Regions from separate parts of the Paenibacillus sp. NPDC093718 genome, predicted to be linked through region 2. Evidence: riboswitches for the same ligand, from Rfam matches in the RefSeq annotation. Region 2 holds a riboswitch; each other region holds the start of a gene.
The links. A riboswitch is a leader RNA that binds a small molecule or an ion and turns the genes downstream of it on or off. The one in region 2 is predicted to bind thiamine pyrophosphate.
Positions count from the first base shown of each region.

Region 1: it holds a riboswitch for thiamine pyrophosphate, as region 2 does, so the genes downstream of both, ACQKPA_RS11385 (ABC transporter substrate-binding protein) here and ACQKPA_RS02775 (YkoF family thiamine/hydroxymethylpyrimidine-binding protein) in region 2, are expected to answer to the same signal.
Region 3: it holds a riboswitch for thiamine pyrophosphate, as region 2 does, so the genes downstream of both, tenA (thiaminase II) here and ACQKPA_RS02775 (YkoF family thiamine/hydroxymethylpyrimidine-binding protein) in region 2, are expected to answer to the same signal.

Region 1 is NZ_JBNNUS010000003.1:331,680-338,040, reverse strand. Features, by position in the region: gene ACQKPA_RS11395 (ABC transporter permease) at 1-717, opposite strand, end outside; gene ACQKPA_RS11390 (MTH1187 family thiamine-binding protein) at 714-1,007, opposite strand; gene ACQKPA_RS11385 (ABC transporter substrate-binding protein) at 1,433-2,464, opposite strand; TPP riboswitch at 2,580-2,691, opposite strand; gene ACQKPA_RS11380 (VOC family protein) at 2,863-3,246, opposite strand; gene ACQKPA_RS11375 (diguanylate cyclase domain-containing protein) at 3,507-5,042, shown strand; gene ACQKPA_RS11370 (EAL domain-containing protein) at 5,251-6,297, shown strand.
Region 2 is NZ_JBNNUS010000001.1:576,050-582,410, forward strand. Features, by position in the region: gene ACQKPA_RS02765 (ABC transporter permease) at 1-853, opposite strand, end outside; gene ACQKPA_RS02770 (nitroreductase family protein) at 1,395-1,997, shown strand; TPP riboswitch at 2,181-2,283, shown strand; gene ACQKPA_RS02775 (YkoF family thiamine/hydroxymethylpyrimidine-binding protein) at 2,368-2,973, shown strand; gene ACQKPA_RS02780 (sporulation protein YjcZ) at 3,047-3,142, opposite strand; gene ACQKPA_RS02785 (nucleotidyltransferase domain-containing protein) at 3,260-3,958, opposite strand; gene ACQKPA_RS02790 (class I SAM-dependent methyltransferase) at 4,102-4,824, shown strand; gene ACQKPA_RS02795 (methyl-accepting chemotaxis protein) at 5,009-6,259, shown strand.
Region 3 is NZ_JBNNUS010000005.1:100,775-107,135, reverse strand. Features, by position in the region: gene thiE (thiamine phosphate synthase) at 1-511, opposite strand, end outside; gene thiD (bifunctional hydroxymethylpyrimidine kinase/phosphomethylpyrimidine kinase) at 508-1,512, opposite strand; gene thiM (hydroxyethylthiazole kinase) at 1,509-2,351, opposite strand; gene tenA (thiaminase II) at 2,404-3,090, opposite strand; TPP riboswitch at 3,232-3,335, opposite strand; gene ACQKPA_RS16295 (VOC family protein) at 3,600-4,100, shown strand; gene ACQKPA_RS16290 (hypothetical protein) at 4,405-4,776, shown strand; gene ACQKPA_RS16285 (ABC transporter substrate-binding protein) at 5,409-6,361, opposite strand, start outside.

The sequences.
Region 1 (6,361 bases), on a different contig from region 2:
CAGAGTGATCAGCAGGACCATCAGCAGGCTGAGCAGGACGATGACCAGGATGGCAACAAACACCCGGTCCGTGCGGTAGCCGGATTTTTGCAGCATCATGTAGTAGCCGATTCCCTGGTCCGAGCCGATCCATTCCCCGATAACCGCACCCATGACCGAATAGGTGGCCGCAATTCGAATCCCGGAGAAGATGGAGGGAAGGGCATGCGGCAGCTCCAGCTTGGTGAAAATTTGCCACGAGGTAGCCCCTGCCATCTGCATATAATTCATCATGGTGCGGTCAGTACGGGCGAGTCCGTCCAGGGCCGCAACAGCGACAGGGAAGAAGCAGACCAGCGTAATCACGATAACCTTGGGCAGCATGCCGAAGCCGAACCAAATCATGAGAAGCGGGGCAAGGGCGATGGTCGGCACATTCTGGCTTAGAATAAGAAGCGGATAAAGGGCGGTTTTGAGAAAAGGCACCATGTGCAGAGCCAGCGAGATGACAAGACCGATCGCCGTGCCGATCATAAATCCGATCAGGGTTAATTGCAGAGTGGCCGCTGTATGCTGGAAGAGACCGGAAGCTCCGGTAACGGCTTCATGCCCGATGGCCGTCGGTGCAGGCAGAATAAAAGGTTCAATGTCGAATACGGATACTGCGGCCTGCCATACCATCAAAAAGAAGAGGACCGCCACAGCGGGCGGCCAAACCGAACTCCACCAGCTCTTCATGGACGGTATTTCTCAGTCAGCTTATCCATGCTGATGCCGGTCGGATGATGCGCGATTTTGACTTGGGATATGATGCTGGGACTTCCTGCATTCACCAGCGCCTCGTGCATGCGCTCAACGATCGTGAGCAGCTCGGAGAGCTCTCCTTCCATGGTCGTTTCGAGTGCATGAACCTCGTATTTCACACCTGATTCCTGAATGACCTTGATCGCTTCATCTACATAAGGGATGCTGTCGGCCCCGTTTGGCGTTCTCGGAATTACTTGAATGCTTAAGAGTGTATTCGCCATATAAACTCATCCTTTCTTGTAAGCTTTACTGTAATGGAAGAGAGGCAGCCTTCCGCAAACGCAGTCTCTCTTCTTATAGAGGTTGTTCAAAAAGTCCGCTCTTGATAAGAAAACCTCTATCGAGGCCACTTCAAGGATGAGCGACCGCGATGCATAGGTAGGTTTTCTTGCGATATAGAATTTCATCAGTTCCACTGATAACTCATAAATTCTATATCTAACACGAAGCGAATCAGGAAGCAGCTCGGCATCGAATCTTGAATTCAGCCGGGCCTTCCGGTGCTCACGTACCCAAATCGTACGCTCCGCTCCTGATGTCCCTAGCTTCATCCAACTGAAGCGTTTTGAAAAAACGCACATCGGAAGCATAAGCTTCGGTGCTGAAAATCGACCTTTTTGAACACGCACTTAATATAGAAATAACCTTATGGCTGCTCCGGTAAAAATTCATTGGTAAATGCGCGGTCCGCGTCAAGTTCCTTCTCCAGCAGCTTGCGCTCAAACATCCAGTCGGCATACCCTGACCATACTTCGGCTTTCTGCTCGCCCCAGCGGGGTGCATCATCCTGATAACGGGGGCTCAGCCATTTCTGGCTGGCGAGAACCAGTTCGGCATCCAAGTCAGGAACAGCCTTCGTAAGCAGGGCTGCCGCATCTTCAGGATGTTGAATCGCATAGTCATATCCTTTGGAAGTCGCCCGCATGAACGCTTTGACAAGCTCGGGGTCATCCTGGATCTGCTTCTCGTTCGTTACGATCACCGGTGTGTAATAATCAAGCTGCTCCGAGTAGTCCTTCACATAAATCATGTCAAGCGGCTCATTGCGAAGCTCGGCTTCAATGCCCGTCCAAGCATAGAAGATCCAGGCAAAATCAATGTCGCGTTTCACGGCCGTAAAATAATCGGCATCGCCCATATTGACCATATTCACCTTGCTGACATCGGCGCCATCGATCTCCATGATGGATTTCATGACGGCTTCCTCCACAGGCGAGCCCCAGCCTCCATAGGATTTTCCTTCAAAATCGCCTGCCTTCACGATGCCTTTATCCTTGGGGGCGGCAAAGCCGGATGTATTATGCTGAATGATCGCTGCAATGGAAACGAGCGGCAATCCTTGCGTTCTGGCCAGCGTTACGCCTTCCTGATAGCTGATGCCAAACGGTACTTTTCCGGATGCGACCAGCGTATCCGTTCCGCCTGCTCCCGGCTGGACGATCTCGACATTAAGCCCTTCTTCCTCATAATACCCAAGCTCCTTCGCTGCATACAGGCCGGTATGATTCGTATTGGCGGACCAATCGAGCATCAGCTGTACGTCACGAAGTTTCCCGGGAGTCTGACTGTCTTCGCCTTCTTCACCTGTCTTCTTGTTCTGTCCGCTTGTGCCGCATCCAGAGGCAACCATCAGCAGGACGCAAGCAAGAAGCAGCGGAATCCATTTTCCCTTCTTCATCGTTTTCTCTCTCCTTTGAATTCTATTTCTATAACCTCGTTAACTCCACAAAAAAAGCGCCCTGATGATATCAGGACGCATGACGGCGTAAGTGTATACCACGGCAAATAAACAGCTGCCGCAAACATGGGCTTCCTACGCTGGCATTACCCAGATCAGGTGTAAGGGTCAGTATCATATCGGATACACTCTCAGCCGGCCATATCCCAGCTCCCCCGGTATTTATGAAGTTTCGATCATTACATCCGCTATTATAGTCCTAACAACCAGACCTGTCTAGTTCGAAGGGGCACGAACGAGGCAGGTCTTTGTTAGAACTCTTATGCAATGGGAAGGAATAATTGATCCTATGAACCTTTCACGAGATAAAGTATTTGAATAAGGCTTCTACGTAGAGGTTAGCGCTGGAAGAACTCAATCCATTCCCCTTCGGGACCATGTACAAAGAAATAACGGAAACCATTCGGGAGCGTCACGATTTCCTCGTCCAAGTGAGGAACGTCAAGTCCTTGAACCCGGGCATATTCCTCTTCAATGTTATCCGTGCTGACGGCAAAATGATGAACGGTGCCCTCCGCGGGCAGCGTATCGCTGTAACCCTGAATAAGCTCGACTTCCGTCTCGTTGCTGCCGTTAAATCCGAGGAACGCCAGCTGGATGACGCCATTAGTATGGGTCAGGCGATCCTTTAGTTCCAGTCCGACTACGGATGTGTAGAATGCAATTGTAGCTTCAAGGTTCCGGACAACAATACCAACATGATCCAATCGTTTCTGTGGCATGGCTCAACACCCTTTCCGATTCATATAAGATATGAATGTAAATATTATCACATAATCCCTATACGTCAAGTGGGTCTTGAGGGCAACAACTTTTCGGATGGTTATGGGTTTACTAGAGTAGAATCCATGGTTTTTCTTTCATTTCCTCATCTTTACTTTTAGGTGGGTAAAAAGTATCATGAAAACTAGGAGTATTAATTCAAAAGACCTAATAAGCAAGTAGTGAAAAAAGCTTACCTTTTGGCCGAGGAGGAATGCTTATGAGTCCAACTCCAGCAGATCATCTGTGGATTCGACTCGCCATGATATATGCATTCATTCAGATAATGATCGCTCTGTGGATGCCTGACGCTTTACCGCTTCAGCGTGTTCTAGTCATTATTCCTCCTGCAGCCGCCTCCGTTTATTTAATGCGGATTAGTCGGCGCTATGAGGTTCATCTTCGCAGGTTTTGGTTTATTGTGGGTCTCGGATTGATGGGGGATGCAGCGGCCCGAATCATTCACGCATGTCATGTTTGGTTTGAAAAAGAGAGCGCTTTCCCTACGGTTCTAGCCCATTTGTTCTGGGGGCTCGAACTCATCCTGTTCGCAAGTTCTCTCATTTATTTATTCCGGCATGTTCAAGGTTCGTTTCGGGGGCTCCGGCTTATGCTGGACATCGTGATTGTTGGCATAACGGTCATGACGGTAGGATGGGAGTATTTCATCAAGCCTGAGCTTGAGGGTCTGGTCCATGAGGCAGTATGGGGAAACATTTGGGTGGACATGCTGTATCCGCTATGCGCAATGGTACTTATTTTTTTTACGCTGGTGTTGTATTTTAATACCGGACAGTTAAGGAAATGGTCGGCCATTCTGTTATGTCTTGGCGGAAGTGCTTATATTGCCGGAGATGTTCTGTACATCTATCTTGTTGAACTCATGGGTATCGAGGCTCGTCCCTACCTATATCCAATCTATTCATTATCGGTATTTTTCATTAGTTTCGCAGGTGGGCAGTCTGCCTCTGATTCCCGTAAGCCATCTGTTGGTGAGCGGGAGCCGCGTTCGGTCGGAAACCTGATCGTAAGGTACCTGCTTCCCTATAGCGTGCTTGGCGGGATGTTTGCCCTTATGGCGCAGCGGTTTGGAGGGTGGACTGGACTGTTTACCGGCCTATCCCTGTGCGTGATCCTGATTCTGTTCAGGCAGATTTTAATCCAGTTCGAGAACGACCGCTTGTTTGACCGGCTGCATGAGAGTCTGATGCAGAGTGAAGCCCTGGCACATCGTGATGATCTTACGGGGCTGTATAATCGCCGTTATTTTAATGCAAGGCTGGCGAGCTCGCTGAAGGAGGCGGACCGCGCAGGTTCCCGCGTAGGCTTGCTGTATATGGATATGAACCGTTTCAAACGAGTCAATGACCGATACGGCCATCGTGCCGGCGATTTGTTGATACGAAAGGTTGCAGACCGGCTTCAATCTCTTGAATCCAAAGGAGTTTTGGTTTCCCGTTTAGGAGGAGACGAATTCACCGTTATGATCCATCCGGCTGGTGAGGATCAGGAGCTGATCTGGATGGCGGAGGAGATCTGGACGATGCTTAGCGAGCCGTACGAATTGGAAGGGCATGAAGTCCGAACCACGCCGAGTATCGGCATTGCGGTTTATCCGGATCATGCCAGAAATGACCAGGAGCTGATTGGTCGCGCCGATGCCGCGATGTATGCGGCGAAGGAACGGAACGCCCCTTGGCATTTTGATGTGGAGCGGACGATGCTGCTGCAGCTTTTGGATCAAAAGGTTGAGTAGATCAGGCAAGATCCTAGTATCGACAATACATTGTTAAAAGCAATATAAGTCGATTTTTGTAGAATTTGGCGTAATCATTGTACGAATCTTGCGCATTTCTCTTAAAATAGGTCATAACATCGATATAAAATCCATAAAATGCAAAGAAATCATATTCAAAATGCCGATAAGAAGCATAGTGAGAGCTAGCTTGCCAAGGAGGACGAACATGATTTGCGACAATTGCAGCACCTTTGAACCGATTGAGGACCAGGGGACCATTCATATGAAGCCTGCAAGTGGCGAGCTTATTCAGTTGCTGGCAGTGAACGGCTACGCGGTACATGAGAACAGTGAGGGTTGTGCTGTAAACTACAAGGTACGCGCGGACCTGATCTCCATGATGAAGTGCCTGCAGCCCCTTCCGCTGAAGATTCGTCAAGAGCTGTCCTTCTGTGTTACCGGCGGAGAAGCTCCGCAAATCCGGCATTCGTGGACCCCTATGCAGAAGTTCGAACTGCAGATGGAGCATTACGATATGGTAAGTATCATTTTACATAAGCAGTTTACGAGCTATATGCAGCCCATCGTGGATTCATCCGAGCAGATCGTTGCCTACGAATTTCTCCTTCGTCCGGTAGAGTGGGGAGCCAGGTTCCAGCCGTATGAGCTGTTTGAGACAGCCCGTAAAACCGGATTGCATGCATTCCTGGACCGGGCGGCACGAACCAGTGCCATTGAGACCAGTGCCGAGTGGCTTCCCATCGGCGTGAAGCGATTCGTGAACTTCCTGCCATCCTCCATATATGATGCGCAGTTGTGTCTAAACCACACCTTTCATACCATAGACAGGCTCCATCTGGATCCGAGGGATTTCGTATTTGAGGTTGTGGAAACCGAGAAGATTGATGATGTTGAGCATTTGCAATCGATTTTCGAGGTGTATCGCAGTCATGGAATCTCGGTAGCCATGGATGACGTTGGTGCAGGTTATTCCACATTGGAGCAGATGATTAAGCTTAAGCCGGATTATGTAAAGATCGACCGGAGTCTGATCGACCATTGCGATCGTAATCCCGCACAGCAGGAGCAGCTCAAAATGATCACGAACAAGGCTCATGATTTTGGGGCCATGGTGCTGGCCGAAGGCATTGAGAGACGGGAGGAGTTTCATTTTTGCCGAGATATCGGGATCGAGCTCTCGCAGGGGTATTTGTTTGGGAAGCCATCTGAACGGCCTCCGCGTGATCCTCATTCTCAACTGATCTATTCATAACATACATAATCGGCAATTGCCCCGCCATCGGGATGCGGAGCTTTGCATCTGATTGTCGCAGCCT
Region 2 (6,361 bases):
TGATCCGGCCCAGGATGTCACAGAACAGTACGAACCCGGCCCCCAGCAGCGCGGTATGCGAAAGGCTTTTTTTCAAATGGTCTCCTAAGTACAAACTGACAATATTAGGTATGATCAGACCAAGAAACGGAATCACGCCGACCGTCAGCACGACGGAAGCTGTAACCAGCGCCACGATGACCAGTCCCAGATTCACAACTCTCCGGTAGTGAAGGCCCAGGTTGGTAGCAAACTCCTCTCCCATTCCGGCCACCGTAAACTTGTTGGCGAACAGATACGCCAGAATCACAAGCGGGATACTTATATAGAGCATTTCATACTGGCCCTTCATGATCATGGAAAAATCACCCTGGAGCCATGCGGACATATTCTGAATAAGATCATATTTGTATGCAAAGAAGGTGGCGATCGAACTGACGATATTACCAAACATCAGCCCTACGAGCGGGATGAAGATCGCGTCCTTGAACTTAATCCGATCCAGTATCTTCATGAAGATAAAGGTTCCTGCCAGAGCGAATACAAATGCCACAAGCATTTTGATAAGCGGTCCGCTTGTCGTGAAGACAAGCATGGCTACCAATATGCCCAGTCTGGCAGAGTCCATCGTACCTGCCGTGGTGGGAGACACGAACTTATTGCGGCTGAGCTGCTGCATGATCAATCCGCAGATGCTCATGCTAACACCCGCCAATATGAGGCTGACAAGCCTAGGAATCCGGCTGACAAGCATAATATGCTGTTGTTGTTCTGTCATCGAGAACAATTGCAGTGGCGAGATATCTTTAACTCCAATAAATAATGAGATTATCGAGAGTACCACAACGGCTGCAAATAAGTATCTAATCTTCATGGCTCTTCCTTCTATGCGTATGTCTCTAAGTATCCGGGATCTTGCAATTTTCGTCATCATTCTCATTGAGATTGATTATCAATCGCGTTCTGATATGCATTATATCATCCTCATACTGGCTCGACAAGTATAATTGAGAATCAAAATCAATTAATTGGTTCATACATGTATATTTTGTTCATGAATTGTTCATAATATGAAGTTTCAAGGAAGCATAGCTCATATCCTCAGGAAGAACCACTCTTTAGTTAAATCTCCCTTTAATGTGGTTACTGTCATAATGAGACTTCTCTAAAAACTACACGGTTTCAATTCTTATTAAATGGATAAGAAAAATAATATTAAATATTAAAAGTCGTTGACAATCCCTCTAAGTTATATTAATATCCTAACATAATTATTATTTCTAACTAAACGTAAGTTAATATGGAATGATAATTGAAATTATGGCTAATAACGTAAAATGCATATTTGCTTGTAGTAAGGGACATCTTCTTATCAGGCGTATGCAAATTCGATTACACCAGGAGGTTTTTTTTCAATGTCTAAAGATTTTTCAGCTGCACTCAAAAATCGCCGTTCTTATTACGGGATTAGCAAAGAATCCGTTATCTCGGACGAGCGTATTCAGGAAATCGTAAACGAAGCGGTTAAGTATACTCCGTCTTCTTTCAACTCCCAAAGTGCACGCGTCGTTGTATTGCTTGGCGAACAGCACGATAAACTGTGGAACATCACGGAAGGCATCCTGAAGGAAGTTGTTGGCGATGAAGAAGCATTCAAATCCACTGCCGACAAGATGGCTTCATTCCGCGCTGGTTACGGTACGGTATTGTTCTTCGAGGACAACAACGTCATTGCCGGGCTGCAACAAAACTTTGCCGCTTATGCCGACAACTTCCCGGTTTGGTCCAACCAATCCAACGGCATGCTGCAATTTGTAGTATGGACATCCCTTGAAGCAGAAGGTCTGGGCGCATCCCTGCAGCACTACAACCCGCTGATCGACGAAAAAGTAAAATCCGAATGGAACATCCCGGAAAGCTGGAAGCTGATTGCTCAAATGCCTTTCGGCAAGCCGGTTGCTGAACCAGGCGAAAAAGAATTTGCACCGCTGGAAGATCGCGTGAAAGTATATAACTAATCAAACAGATGAAATAAGCCGCCTCCCTAAGTTCCTGCAACTGGGACAGGCGGTTTTTTTTATAAAGCAAAGATTGAAAATCCGATCGCAAAACGATACAATTACACAGGTAAGAACCCATGAACTTCTACGACAACATGAAGTTCGGGGGCAAAACTTGCGGTAACCAACTACATAAGATGTTGGCTGTACTAGGGGTGCCATGTGCTGAGAGACGGCGGGCTGCCGTTAACCCTTATCACCCGATCTAGGTCATACTAGCGTGGGGAAGTGTAGCATTTATGTTTATTTCCTTTCGTAGGCATAACTGCACTTTCTTCATGGGGTGCGGTTTTTTTGCGTGGACTTATATAATGGGGAGGAAATGACAATGAATGAGCTTGCTTGCGGAACCAGCCGGATCGTCGGATGCCGGTTCTCGGTATTTCCCATGACAGACCGGTTTGTGGAGGTCATCATGGGCGCGCTGCAATCTGTGGATACGGGGAAGGTGTGGATTCAGACTGATGATGTGAGCACCTGTATTCGCGGACGTGCGGAGCATGTCTTTGATGTTACAAGGGCGATATTCGCCCATGCTGCGGCGAGTGGCGTGCACACTGTTTTTAATGGTACTTATTCCATTGGCTGCCCTGGAGATACGGACGCCGATGTATATATGACTGAGGATTCGACCCTCTTGAACAACGACATTGGAGAACTTGCCGATATGGAGACTGCCTGCCAGTTCGCTCTTTACCCCATGGGTACGGATAACTACATGGATGTCATCTACGGTGAAGTAAATCGTGCGAAGGCAGCCGGTACATTCGCCGGAAGCGTTCATTACGCCAGCCGGTTGGACGGGTCCTTATCCCGGGTGTTTGGGTCTCTTGAAGAAGCGTTTTTGCATGCGATCCAATCCGACAGCAGTCATCTGGTCATGACTGCGGTTGTGTCTGCCCACAGCCCATCGGTCAAAGCCGCATCGAATTGAGTTATATTGGGGCAGACAAAAGCCCGGCAAGAGCCGGGCTTTCCTGTCACTAGCTGCCAAGAATCTTGACGGTTTAAACCCAAGCACTCAAGATGATTACGAGCAGGATAAAGAGAACCAAAATAATTCCTACTGAATTGCCCCATGCGCCGCCGTATTCTCCGCTCATGAAGATCCCCTCCTGGATTTAAAAAATGACGTGATGTAATCACACTATTATAGTATTTCCCGATTTGTGCTAGCGTCACGGCTAATGTACCTCTCTTTATCTATTCGCAAGGAAATTTTATTCCTCGTAACCAATGAGAAGTTTCCCTCCATACGGACGGAGCATTTCCTCGGTGAATGCCATCAGAGCTGAAGGATCATCCTGGCGATACATCGCCGCAAGCGCTGCTTCCAATCGTTCTCCCATGATTGTGTCATAGCGGCTGAACAGCCGGAACAGCGTTTTCCCTTCACCCGTCCACTCCCGGTTCACCCTAAGTACAAATTCACAGAGAATCGCCGCTATTTTGTGCACCGTAAACCATTTTTCGCCATCCCTTCGTGGACCCTCCAAGTCCAGCATGTACTCGGTTAGCATATAACGGTATTGGTTAATGTCGGTTAGCGTCAATGGCATGGGTCCGTAATTCAAATCGCTGTGGGCTTCCGTCCGCACCTCTTCTCCCTCGGGCAGCGCGCACAGCACCGTCCCTTCTGCGATCATCCGTTGAAATGACGGATTCGCCGCGATCACTCCCTCGTCAAAATATTCGCGATAGGAGGATAAAGACAATATAAAGATTTCCGCGATCCACCCATGCGCCTCTATCGTCTTCCTGCTGAAATCATAACCGTCTCGTTCAATGACCATGATGTCCAAATCGGATTGTTCATTATATTCGCCTCTGCTCGCGCTGCCGCCAAGCACGGCAAGCAAACAGTCGGGATAATCGTGTTGAATGACGCGTTCCGCTGCCTCTACCGGTTCCATCCTCATGACGTTTCCTCCATTATGACTCTGATCCTCCCGAAAAAAGGGCTCAAAATATCTAATTCAGCTAAAACCCTAAACGTACCTGAATCATATGGTAAATAAACGATTACCCTCATGTTGATGACAAGGAAGAAGGGATAGATAAGATGAACTACATTCATATGCTCTCCAAACTAGGCATGGGCAGTGCCCACCCGGGAGGATTCGAGGCAACCCTCAGAATGCTGAAGAATTATCCCATTCAACCGGGCAGCCGCATTCTGGAGGTGGGGTGCGGAACTGGCAGAACCGCATGCCATCTTTCGGAGATGGGGTATCAAGTGACAGCTATTGATCTGAACGAAAATATGATCAAAAAAGCACGGGCACGAGCCGAAGCGATGGAAATCGACGTACAGTTCCTTCAAGCGGATGTATGCGCATTGCCTTTCGAGGACAACCAATTTGATCTGATCATGGCCGAGTCTGTTACCGTATTTACGGATACTTCGAAATCGCTGCCCGAATATTACCGCGTTCTGGATCGCGGAGGCGTCCTGCTGGACAGAGAATTACTGCTTGATATGCCCATGCCGGAAGCAAAGCTTCAGGAACTGCTCGAATTCTTCGGAATACCTAATCTGATGATGAGAGAAGAATGGGCGGAATCCCTCTTGGCTTGCGGGTTTAAACAGGAAGAAATTCTGGAGTACAACCACTTCAATGAGCAGCTAAAGGAAGAGCAGACACGTCATCTGGATTCATTTGAACAGCGCGATAAAGGACTCCTGTTCGATGTTGCGCTCTGGGAAACGCTGTTTAAGCATGACCGCATGATTTTGGATAATACCGATTATCTCGCTTCCGCCTTATTCCGGGCAGTAAAATAAAATCATTTCATATTTGCGCATCAAGTGGGGATTCGCTTATTTGCTACGTATCCCCTCTCCCTTCTCATTTTCAGTTCTTTCGACCTAATCCAACACTTTTAGTCAATTCGTTCTATCTAGTTTTGCCCGTCGATGCTATAATTGCGGTAAATATATCCTATGTTGTTGAGGAGGACTCATTCTTATGGCATGGTTCAACAGACTCCCTATCTCACGAAAAATTACTGCAGCCTGTTTTCTCATTGCCGCTTTGTTTGCGGTACCAATGCTGCTTGCATTTATTCTGATGGGTAAAGCAATCATTGGCGTGGTCATCGTAGTGGTACTAATCGGTCTTACTTTTCCTCTTTCTCGTCTTATTGAGAAAACGCTTACTAACTCCTTTGCGGAAATCTCCAGCGTTTCTGCCAAAATCGCTAAAGGCGACTTCACCTTCCAGGTAGAAGAGGTTGGGGGCATGAACGATCTCAGCAGAACATTCAACAGCATGGTGGACAAGCTTCGTAAAATATTGCAGGAAACCTCGGATATTACGCGTCAGGTCATGACCTCAAGCTCCAATATCTCGATTAAAAACCAGGAGCTCATTCAAGTGATGAATCAAGTCTCCTTATCTTCCAATGAGTTGGCCGTCGGGGCTAACGAAATTTCGGATGACGTAGCCGAAATGACGCATTCCATTGGCGAGATCGAGGAGAAGGTCAGCAACTATACGCATACAACCCGGGAAATGAATACCCGATCGATCGAAACGCTGGGACTGGTTGAGCAAGGAAGGGACTCCGTCGCCAAACAGTCTGCAGGAATGCAGCGTAATATTGACGCAACGGCCAAAGTCGCGGAGTCCATTGATGCACTGGCCCGGAGTGCCAGAGGAATTACCCAGATCACGGAGACGATCTCGGAACTTGCCGATCAGACCAACTTGTTATCCTTGAACGCATCCATTGAAGCGGCAAGAGCAGGCGAGCACGGCGCCGGCTTTGCCGTTGTCGCCCAAGAGGTGCGTAAATTGGCCGAAGAATCCACGTCATCAACAAGGGAAGTATTCAATCTCGTACGGAGCATCGAATCGGACGTGAAACATGCGACCCAGAACATTAAAATTAATGAAGAGGTCGTCAGGCAGCAAACCGAAATGATCCGTGAAGCTGAGCTGGTGTTCATGGAGATTGTAAACAGTGTGCAGTATATTTCGGAACAGATCGCCGCTTTCTCCAAGGAGAGCGAATCCATGCTCGAAAGTGCGAAGAGCATTTCTTCCGCGATTCAGAATATATCGGCGATTACGCAGCAATCCGCCGCAGGAACGGAGCAGGTGTCGGCCTCCATGAATGAAGGCATCTCATCGATCCAGAAGATGGCCGAGGAGGCTGAAGCGATGAATAATGCTGTCTTCCGGCTGCAAAAAACGATCAACATTTTCAAATTTTAAGTAAGGTACAGTCTACATAATGTATACGCGCTTTCGAAGCGGCAACGAGCCGAAATGTAAGAAGTGGCTGTGCTAGGATAACATCCTGAGCACAGCCATTCT
Region 3 (6,361 bases), on a different contig from region 2:
TCGGCAGATCGATTTCAGCTAAGCGCAGTTCACGGAGAATCGCTGGGCCTTGCACAGCCTTGGCATCCTCCTTCGAGCGGGTCGGATAGATCGGTCCGATGCCAAGATAATCGGCACCGTGGAGGATGGCACGCCTCGCTTCCTCTACCGTGTGGGCGGAAACTCCCAGAATCCGGTTACCGATCCGTTCACGTACGGAAGCCGCGCATTCGTCGTCCTGGCCGATGTGCACACCGTCGGCGTTCAGCTTCAGTGCCAGCCCCACATCGTCATTAACGATGAAGGGTACGCCTGCTTGGCGGCACTGCTCCTGGATCCGGCGAGCCAGTCGGATCATCTGCTCGCCAATAAGAGCGCCCTGTCCCTTCTCGCGGAACTGGACCATGGTTGCGCCTCCAGTTAGTGCCTTCTGCACAATTCGGCTTGGCTCTTCGATACAGTTCACGCTGCCGAGTACGAGGTACATCCGCAGATGCTGCCTCATCATATCGGGTGCCACTCTACCCGTCATCGCAGCACCTCCTGACGGCGGCGATTGTATGCCCAATGATTCGTTGGACCATGTCCCTGCCCCAGGTATAAACCGTCCTCAATAGCCGCTTGGATGAATGAGCGTCCGCTCTGAATGGCATCGATTACGCTCAAGCCTTTGGCCAAGCCTGCGGTGATGGCCGCAGAGAAAGTGCAGCCGGTACCATGGGTATGAACGGTATGAATTCGTTTGCCATATAATTCTGTGAAGGCCGTACCATCGTATACCAGGTCCATGACCGGAGGACTGCCGCTGCTGTCATTCTTGATAATAGGGGAGCGTCCCTCATTAAACTCCCCGTTATCACTGGCAGTTCTCGTTTGACCATACGCCTTTTCGGACTGAGGCAACTCTTCCTGCTGCATACCCGCTGCTATAGCTGGTCCCTTATCCCTCTCGTGATCCGCATCTTCACCGCTGCCAAGCAAGCCCTCGTCATGCCCGCCTTTGATCACAACCATCTTTGGCCCCAGACCATGAATGCGTCTCGCCGCTTCCTTCCGATCTTCCATCGTGCGGATACGCATCCCCGCCAATACTTCGGCCTCCGGTATGTTGGGGGTGACAATCAGCGCCAGCGGCAGCAAATCTTCTCTTAAAGCCTGCACCGCTTCGCTTTGCAGCAGCTCCGCTCCGCCCTTGGCGATCATCACGGGATCCACAACGACCCTCTTCCAGCCGAATGCCCGAATCCGGTCAGCCACCAGGCGAATGATCTCCGCGTTGAACAGCATGCCGGTCTTCAATGCATCGACTCCGAGGTCCGAGCCTACCGCTTCAATCTGTTCCGCAGCTGCTTCGGGAGGCAGCGGATATACGCCGTGAACCCCCAAGGTATTCTGCACCGTGATTGCCGTAATCGCCGACATGCCGTATACGCCGAGCTCCTGGAAGGTTTTTAGATCTGCCTGAATGCCGGCACCTCCGCCGCTATCAGACCCGGCAATCGTCAGTGCCCTGGGAACATGAGTCTTGCTCATCGTGTGCCACCTGCAGCGGCCGCTTCCGCTTCCCGGACAGCTGCATATCCTTCCAGCGAGTCTGGATGAAGCTTTGCCAGCTCATCCAGGAAAGCGATCTGGAAGCTTCCTGGTCCAAGATCCGCGGTTCGCTCTGCGGCTTTTGCCGCCGCGGCCCCGTAGAAGGCCAGTCCCGCCGTACCTGCAAGCAGCAGGTTTGCTTCTACCGCGGCAAAGGCACCCAGCACCGAGGTCAGCAGGCACCCTGCGCCGGTCACCTTCGTGAGCAGAGCATCCCCGCCGGTAATGAGGCGTACCTCGTTTCCATCGGTAATCACGTCCTCTTCACCGGTAATGGCCACGATCGTGCCTAATTCGCGTGCAGCCCGCACGGCCAGCTCGGCATGATCACTGCCTGCGCTATTGCCTGCGTCTACGCCTTTGATCTCGCGGGCCTCCCCGACAAGGTGAGCGACTTCAGCCGCATTTCCGCGCACGAGCGATACCTTCACCTCGCTTAGGATCCGCAGCGCCGACTCCGTTCGAAAACGGGTCGCTCCTGCACCGACCGGGTCCAGCAGGACCGGCACGCCGTGTGCGTTCGCCGATTGTCCGGCGATCATCATCGCATCAACAAGCTCGCGGTTCAGCGTGCCGATGTTCAATACGAGCGCGCCCGCGATGGCGGCCATATCCGCCACTTCCTCCGGCGCGTAAGCCATGACCGGCGACGCGCCCAGCGCGTACAAGCCGTTAGCCGTAAAATTCGTCACCACCACGTTCGTCATATTGTGAACGAGGGGGCTCATTTGCTGTACCTTCGTTAAAAGCGCCGAAACTTCTTTTTCCCATGCATGCATATGAATCAGCCTCTCTTATCTATAATGGAATTTATGTGCTCGTGACGACTTCTTACAGAACCGCAGCCTGCAGCTGCACCGGCCATTCCTCCTGCTTATAAGCCATGTCCCAAAACATATACTCCAGCTGGCAGCTCAGCATGAAATGCTCCTTCATCCGTTCCCGCTCGGCTGCCGTCGCACGCTCTGCCCATTCATCGACACGGTTGCAGAACTTGGCTGTCGCGTCTTCCCCACGATTGCCGTAGAAATAAATCCAGTCATAGAACGGATGGGATGCATCCGGCTTCACTTCATCCAGCAGCTTGCGGCCAATCTCCAGGTACGTCCACGGGCAAGGAAGCAGTACCGCCATAATCTCGCCCAGACTTCCCTCATGCGCCACCGTCAGCATATGACGGATATAATGATGCGCGGACGGAGCCAGCGGATACCCCTGAAGCTCTTCATAGGTCACCCCGGCGGCTGCGCAAAAATTCTGATGCGGGTGCACCTCGCTGTGCAGGATAAATGAAATCTGTTCGTTAAAGGTCGCGATCTCTTCCCTGCTGGTCGATTTGGATATGGCGATACCGTAAATCCGCATGTAGGCATTCAAATACTCAAAATCCTGCTTCACATAGTGAATCAGCTGTTCCCGCGCCAGTTTCCCCTCGGCAATGCCTTTTACGAAGGGATGATCGAAGATTGCTTGAAAAATGCCTCCCGCCTGCTGACGGAGCTCTTGCGTATAACTCATTTTTGTCCCCACCTCCAACATATTGAAGAGCAGGAAGTCCATAAGACACGACTTTCCAGGCAACGCTAAAAAGCCGCCCCGAAAACTGGAGCGGCTTCGTCAACAAGCCCCGAGTGCGCCAAAAAACGCACCGAGACCTCATATACGAAGGCTCCACTTTCCTACGCTAGTACGAACTAGATCAGGTTCAAAGGGTCCAAGATACGCTCTTGTCTCAGCCGCTAACGGCTCCCCTAGTGGACTTCCTATTCTTTTGTCTAATACTGTACATAGGTTTATGGGTGGTGTCAAACGTTAACGGTTCGTGGACGGAACTTCGCGCTCGCAACCTCTTCATGACCGGGTGATCATGATGTTCTACGGTGGCAGTAGTCTTTTTGCGAGATAAAATCGCCGGCTGCCCCAAACTTGTTTCAGAAACACTGACGCTCGGCTGTCATATATGCCCCCGCATAATGAGTACATAAGAGCAGTTCAAATATATGAAGTTTGAAGGAGCGAGCGGATTTATGACAAACCAACCGAAAGCCGTTAAACCCATTCCGGATGGCTACACATCCGTAACACCATGGATTATCTCAAGAAACTCCGCAGCGCTGATTGAATTCCTGGAGCAGGCTTTTCAAGCCGAAGAGTTAGCCCGCGTCTATGTTGGCGATGGTATCATCGGCCATGCCGAGGTGCGAATCGGAGATGCCGTCGTGATGATGTTTGACGCAAAGCCGGAATGGCCGGATAGCCCGGCGTACCTCCGTCTATATGTTGAGGATTGCGATGCTGCCTACCAACAAGCACTCGCCGCAGGAGCCGTCTCGGTGACGGAACCAACGAGTTTGTTCTTCGGCGACCGGGTGGGACGGGTACGGGACCCGTTCGGCAACTTATGGTGGATTCAGACGCGATTGGAGGACCTGACCCCCGAGGAGATGGAACGACGAGCCCAGGACCCGGAATACATGAAGGCAATGACCTATGTTGCAGGATCGGAGATCGTGGTGAAGATTTCATAACAAGGTGAAGTGAAGCAAAAGCGTTATTTCAGGGAGAACATGGGTGGATTCGTTGCCCCAGCGATATGCTTGGATGGCTGTCGATTATGATCGATGTAGGGACCTGGTAACTCAGAGTAGCTATGGTTTATAGGTAGAAACTGGGGGGAATACAGAGTGTATAGCTGAGCTACTGCTGGTATTGGAACTGCTTCTGGTATTGGAACTGCTTCTGGTATTGGAACTGCTTCTGGTATTGGAGCTGCTTCTGGTATTGGAGCTGCTTCTGGGCTTGGTGCTAATGCTGGTATAGGTGACTACTGCTTTGCTACTTACTGATATTGGTGCTACTGCTGTTTTGGTGCGACTGCTGGTATTAATGCTGCTGCTGATCATGGTGCTACTGATCTCGGTGCGACAGCTGGTCTTGGTACGACTGCTGGTCTTGGTGTTACTGATCTCAGTGCGACTGATCTCAGTGCTATTGCTGATCTTGGTGCTACTGATCTCGGTGCGACTGCTGGTCTTGGTACGACTGCTGGTCTTGGTGTTACTGATCTCAGTGCGACTGATCTCAGTGCTATTGCTGATCTTGGTGCTACTACTGATCTTGGTGCGACTGCTGATCTTGGTGCTACTTCTGGTCTTGGTGCGTCTGTTGATCCTGGTGCGACTGCACAAGCCCAATGAGGACTGAGGATACGTTATTTAGCTGAAAAGGCGTAATTTTCGAGATCTAACGGACACCAGGTACGTTATTCATAGAATATGATGACAAATATGCACCTTATGGAAGGAATAAGGGATCCTGTGTCCGTTAGATTTAAGAATTGGACCCGAATCAGGTAAATAAGGGAACTGGTGTCCGTTAACAGTTCAGGGGCAGCGGCACGAAGAACGAAGTTGGTTAAGCAGTGCTGGCGAGTAATGTGGGATGCAGTTGCATAGCGGCATACTTTCGACACTGCGATGCTGGACACGCTGCGTTGCTGCGACGCAGTGATACTGGACACATCTGCGTTACTTTCGACGCGGCGATGCTGCCGACGCTGCGATGCTGCCGACGTGGTGGTACTGCCTACCGCGCGATGCTGCCGACGCGGCGATACTGTCGACGCTGCAATGCGGCGATGTTGGCTACGCTGCGATTACCGACGTAGTCGTACTGCCTTCGCGTATTGCTACCGATTCGGGGTGCTGGACACACTGCAATGCAAAAAAAGGAGGCCTCCTTCAAGATCTAAGATCTTTTGGGAGGCCTCCTTTTTTGACTTTCCTAGCATTATCCGCTCTACGATAATACTAGCCTGCAGCATTCGTCTTCATTCATTACTGAATGCCGTAGAATTCCTGCAGCTGGTCAATCATCAGATTCGCAGCCAGGATGCCGCCTGCCGTATTCCAGATGGCATCGTCCACTTTGTGGGCCTGGCCGTTCTTGACGACGTTCAGGTTTTTCCACAGCGGATCGTTGATCCATTCCTGCTCAGTTTGGTTGGCACCGCCATCTCCGGTTTCATAAGTGAAGTAGAACAGTCTGTCGGCTTCCACCTCAGGTAAACGCTCCTTCGTGATCTCGTCAACGAAATCGTCCTTGGCGTTCTTGGTCATGTCGTTGCGGGCGATGCCGATTTTATCGAAAATGACGCCCGAGAACGTATTGGTATGGTACACGCGCGTCTTGCCTGCCATGAAACGGACCACGGAGACAGTCTCGTCCAGCTTGCTTCCGGCCTTCTCTTTGAAATCCTGAATCCGCTTGTCGTATGCAGCCAGGAGCTCTTCGCCTTCAGATACCTTGTTCAGTGCCTTGGCATACAGCTCAAAATTGGTCTGCCACTCGCCGCGAAGATCCTCGGCAAAAACAGTTGGCGCGATCGCCTTCAATTGCTCATATACTTTCTCCTGACGCATCTTGTTGCCGATAATCAGATCCGGCTGCAGGCCGGCGATCAGCTCGATGTTCGGCTGGCTCTCTTCCCCGACAACGGTAACGCCTTCCATCTGGTCTTTAATATGCGGGTACCATGGGTCGCCTGTCCAGGATCTAACGGCACCTACAGGCTTCACGCCCAATGCGAGAAGCGCCTCGGTTCCTTCGTTCGTAAGGACGACAACCTTTTGAGGCGTTCCCTTGATCGTTTCCGTCCCCATGGCATGCGTAACTTCATACGATTCGCCGCCGGCTGCTGCTCCGCTGCTGCCCTCTGTGGTATTCGTTGTGTCGCCGCCCGCGTTGTTTGCATTTTCTTTCGCTGGGCTTGCTCCGCACCCGGCAAGAA